One region of the Beijerinckia sp. 28-YEA-48 genome, then DNA from elsewhere that is predicted to be linked to it. Evidence: predicted binding sites of a transcription regulator. Region 1 holds the regulator's gene; the other holds the start of a gene.
What was found. Region 1 encodes PhoB, which activates phosphate uptake and scavenging genes when phosphate is short. Its sites were predicted from a motif close to TGTCATNNANCTGTCAT; they were not measured.

Region 1 (2,398 bases):
GACATTTCGTGCGGCGGACCTTTCAGCAAGCGTGACATGCGTCAATCGCTCACCGGCTCAACCGGGGGGCGAACCAGACGGATTCACGGCAACGGATTTAGGAGAAGAGAATGTCCTGGACCGATGAGCGCGTTGAGACGCTCCGTAAACTTTGGTCGGATGGTCATAGCGCAAGTCAGATTGCCGCCGAGATCGGCAACGGCATCACGCGTAATGCCGTGATCGGCAAAGTGCATCGGCTGGGATTGTCCGGTCGCGTCAAAGCGCCGTCCACGACGGTGGCGCGCCCGCGCGTTTCGCAGCCGCGTGTCCATCGGCCTGCGGCGGTTCAGAGATCGAGTTCGATGGGTGGTGGAATGGTGCGTGGTAATACCGCATTGGCCTTCGCCCCGCGCGCTTATGAAGCGCCGGTGCTGAAGACGATTGAGGAAGTCGTGCTGCCGATGTCCGAGCGCGTGACGATCATGGAGCTCAAGGAGTCCATGTGTCGCTGGCCGCTGGGCGATCCGGCGACGTCGGAATTCCGCTATTGCGGCGGCAAGTCCGATCCCGGCGCGACCTATTGCCCCTATCATTCGCGCATGGCCTATCAGCCGGCGCAGGATCGCCGTCGCGATCGTTCCAAGAACCCGCAGATGTTGATGCGGCCTTCCTGAGAAACTGACGGCCTGAAAAATTTAAAGGCGTGTGATTCAATCACACGCCTTTTTCTTTTCGAATGTGCTGGCCGACTATTCCCGCTCGAAGGTTTCGTCGAAGGAATAACCGGCGCCGCGCACGGTGCGCAGCGGATCGCGCTCGCGCCCGCGGCTGATCGCCTTGCGCAGGCGGCCGATATGCACGTCGACCGTGCGCTCGTCGATGTCGATCGACAGGCCCCAGACGGCATCGAGCAATTGCGCGCGCGAGAAGACGCGGCCGGGCTTTTCCATCAGATGTTCAAGCAGCCGGAATTCGGTCGGACCCAGATGCAATTCGCGGCCGTTGCGATGGACGCGCCGTGTTTCGCGATCGAGCTCGATCGGTCCGCGCTGCAGCTTGGTGGCGATGCGTTCCGGCCGCGAGCGACGCAACAAGGCATGCACCCGCGCCATCAGCTCGGGCACCGAGAACGGCTTGACCACATAGTCGTCGGCGCCGACCGAAAGGCCGCGTATCCGTTCCTGCTCCTCGCCACGGGCGGTGAGCATGATCACCGGTAGGCCCTTGGTGATCTCGCGCGCCCGCAGCCTGCGGCAGATTTCGAGGCCCGAGACCCCCGGAAGCATCCAGTCGAGGATCAGAAGGTCGGGCACTTCTTCGGCGAGGCGGATTTCCGCCTCGTCGCCCCGTTCAATCCGCTCCACGGTGAATCCAGCCGCCTCCAGATTGTAGGCAAGCAGCAGCGCGATGGCTGGCTCATCCTCAACGATGAGGATGCGCGGGGCCGTCGCCTCGTTGCGTGGACGCCTGTCACTCACTGACACGGGTTTCGATTCATTCGTGAAAGTCTGCATGGATCAGCCTCTACTTTGCTGCCGCTGCTTGAGGTTCAAGGCCCGATGATCCACCCTTGGGCCGCTCCACCGGCAGCGGTTCGCCGGTGACGAGGTAATGCACGGTCTCTGCGATATTCGTCGCGTGATCGCCGATCCGTTCGATGTTCTTCGAACAGAACAGCAGATGGGTGCAGAACGAAATGTTGCGCGGATCTTCCATCATGAAGGTGAGAAGATCGCGGAAGACGGAGTCTTCCAGCGCATCGACATCGGCATCGCGGCGCCACACTTCATCGGCCTGCGCCACGTTCTTTTGCGCATAGGCATCGAGAACGTTCTTCAGCTGGATGGCGGCGATATCGGCCATATGCTTGAGGCCGACCAGCGTGCGCGGCACGCGCATATCGCCGGAAATCTTCGCTGTCCGCTTGGCGATGTTCTTGCAGAGATCGCCGACACGCTCCAGATCGCTAGCGATATGGATGGCGGCGACGAGTTCGCGCAGATCGACAGCCATGGGCTGGCGCCGCGCGATAGTGAGAACGGCTTTCTCCTCGATCTCGCGCTGCAAGGCGTCGAGCTTCGGGTCGCGTTCGATGGTGCGGCGAGCCAGGTCCGCATCGAGGCGCGAGAGCGCGTCGATCGCGTCATAAAGCATTTTCTCCGCGATCCCGCCCATTTCGGCGAGGCGGCTGCCGATGAAGTGCAGCTCCTCGTCATAGGCTTTTACGGTGTGTTGGTCGGTGGTCATCATAATCTCCGGAATCCTGTCTCAGCCGAAGCGGCCAGTGATGTAATCCTGCGTCTGCTTCTGTTCCGGCGACATGAAGATCTTCGAGGTTTCGTCGAACTCGATCAGATCGCCGAGATACATGAATGCTGTTTTGTCGGAGCAGCGGGCCGCTTGCTGCATGTTGTGC
Region 2 (2,398 bases), 3.0 Mb from region 1:
AAACTGATCGAGAAGCATGCTGGGGTGATGTTGCCGCAGGAAGGTGACTTCGTCATAGGTCAGCAATCGTACCTAACGGAACATCTGCCGAATTATTCTATATAAGACAGATAATTCGTTAAATTTTTCGATTTGAAGAAGATAAAATGGGCCGGGCTCTTGGACGCGCCGCGTCCCTTCTGTGATAGGAAGAATCTCTAAGCCCCCGGAGCCGTGCGCAATGAAACGCCAGATCAGACGCGCCATTGTCGCTGTCTCCCTTTCGGCCGCTGCTGTTTTGCCGGCGTCGGCCCAAGGGCTTCCGCCGGGTTTCGTGCGGGTTGCCGATGTGGTGCCGGGCGCCTTGCAGGACGTGCGCTACGCCGGCAGCAATAATTTTTACGGCCGGCCGGTGCCGGGCTATAGCGCGGCCGAATGCTGGCTGTTCAAGCCGGTGGCCGAGGCGCTGGCGCGGGTCGAGGCTGATGCGCGGGTGCGCGGACTGCGGCTGGTGCTGTGGGATTGCTATCGGCCGCAACGGGCGACGGATGCTTTCGTGCGCTGGGCCGCCGATCCCTCGGACCAGGCGACCAAGGCGCAGTATTATCCCAATATCGATAAGAGCATGTTGTTTGTCGCCGGCTATATCGCGAAAAACTCATCTCATTCCACCGGTACGGCGATTGATCTGGGTCTCGCCACGGCCGACGGGCGCGTGCTCGACTTTGGCTCGTCCTACGATCTCTCCGATCCGATGTCGGCGACGGTTTCAACCGCTGTGCCCGATGCCGCGCGGGTCAATCGCGCGCTCCTGCATGGGATGATGGCGGCGCGCGGGTTCAAGAATTACGCGCGCGAATGGTGGCACTATTCCTATCCGCCAGCTGGTCGGCAGCCGACCTATGACGTGCCGATCACGGCACGTTGAGCGACCCATATCGCCATCCCCATATCCCCATCCCTATGTCGCGGTCTTGAATCGTCTTCGCAATCGTCTTCGCAATCGTCCTGGCATCAACCTTGTTCCGAAAGGGGTTTTGTCGGTGTGATGTCGTGCGACATGCTTCCGTCATGTGGCCGACGCGCGAGCGTCATGCGACTCGCATAACCGGCTCCGGCAATGGGCGGCGCGATGGCTCCGCCAGTTCGGGAGCCCGCCCTTGTCAGATATCGCCGCCGCCGTCCGCCGTCATACCACCAGCAATCTGAAACAGGCCGTGCACAAAAACGGCACCCTGTCGCGCGAAGGCGTGTTGGAGCGGCTGTTCACATTTGCTTTTCGCGGCCTGGTTTATCCGCAGATCTGGGAAGATCCGGTGGTCGACATGGACGCGCTGGCGATCCGCCCCACCGATCATGTGGTCACCATCGCCTCTGGGGGCTGCAATGTGATGAGCTATCTGGTGGCCGGTCCCGCCAAGGTGACGGCGCTTGATCTCAACGGCGCCCATGTCGCCCTCAATCGGCTGAAGCTCGCGGCGGTGCGCGCCGTGCCGAGCCATAAGGAATTCTATCGCTTCTTTGGCGCCGCCGATCGGCGCGACAATATGGATCTCTACCAAGAGCATGTCCGGCCGCAGCTCGACGAGACGACACAGCGCTATTGGGAAAAACGCAGCCTGTCCGGACGCCGCCGCATCGGCGCCTTCTCGCGCGGCTTTTATCGCAGCGGCTTGCTCGGCTCCTTCATCGGCGCGGCGCATCTGGTGGCGCGTCTGCATGGTTGCGATCCCAAGCGCATCCTCTCGGCCAAGACGCGCGAAGAGCAGCGCGAGCTGTTCGAGAAACATTATGCCCCGGTGTTCAACAGCTTCCTGCTGCGCCGCATCGTCGCCAATCCGGCGTCGCTCTACGGCCTTGGCATTCCGCCGGCGCAATATCGCGCGCTGGCTGGCGATGAGGGCATGGCGGCCGTGCTGAAGAAGCGGCTCGAAACCCTGTGCTGCGATTTCGACATCGCCGACAATTATTTCGCCTGGCAGGCCTTCGCCCGCCGCTATGACGCGGGCAATAATCCGAGCCTGCCGCCGTATTTGCAGCCGCGCCATTTCGAGACGGTGCGGGCGCGGGCGCATCGCGTCGATGTGCGCCATCAGTCGATGACGCGCTTTCTGCACACGAGCCCGTCGGCCAGCGCCGATTGCTACGTGCTGCTCGACGCGCAGGATTGGATGAGCGATGTCGATCTGACCGAATTGTGGGAGGAGATCACCCGCACGGCGCGGCCGGGCGCGCGCGTCATCTTCCGCACCGCCGCCGACGAACGCCTGCTGCCGGGCCGCATCCCCGAGCGCCTGCTATCGCGCTGGACCTATGAGGAGAGCCGCAGCCAGGTGCTTGGCGCGCGCGATCGCTCCTCGATCTATGGCGCCTTCCATCTCTACACCCTGCGGAATCCTTAAGATGTCGGGCGCCGCCG

Region 2: a site for PhoB is predicted at 1,069-1,085, ahead of BLW50_RS04650 (BtaA family protein). Genes of this name have one in related genera too.

What each region holds. Positions count from the first base shown of each region.
Region 1 covers NZ_FNSI01000001.1:3,973,502-3,975,899, reverse strand. The annotation lists gene BLW50_RS18550 (GcrA family cell cycle regulator) at 111-656, shown strand; gene phoB (phosphate regulon transcriptional regulator PhoB) at 732-1,460, opposite strand; gene phoU (phosphate signaling complex protein PhoU) at 1,507-2,229, opposite strand; gene pstB (phosphate ABC transporter ATP-binding protein PstB) at 2,251-2,398, opposite strand, start outside.
Region 2 covers NZ_FNSI01000001.1:977,663-980,060, forward strand. The annotation lists gene BLW50_RS04640 (GGDEF domain-containing protein) at 1-66, opposite strand, end outside; gene BLW50_RS04645 (M15 family metallopeptidase) at 221-907, shown strand; gene BLW50_RS04650 (BtaA family protein) at 1,140-2,381, shown strand; gene BLW50_RS04655 (class I SAM-dependent methyltransferase) at 2,383-2,398, shown strand, end outside.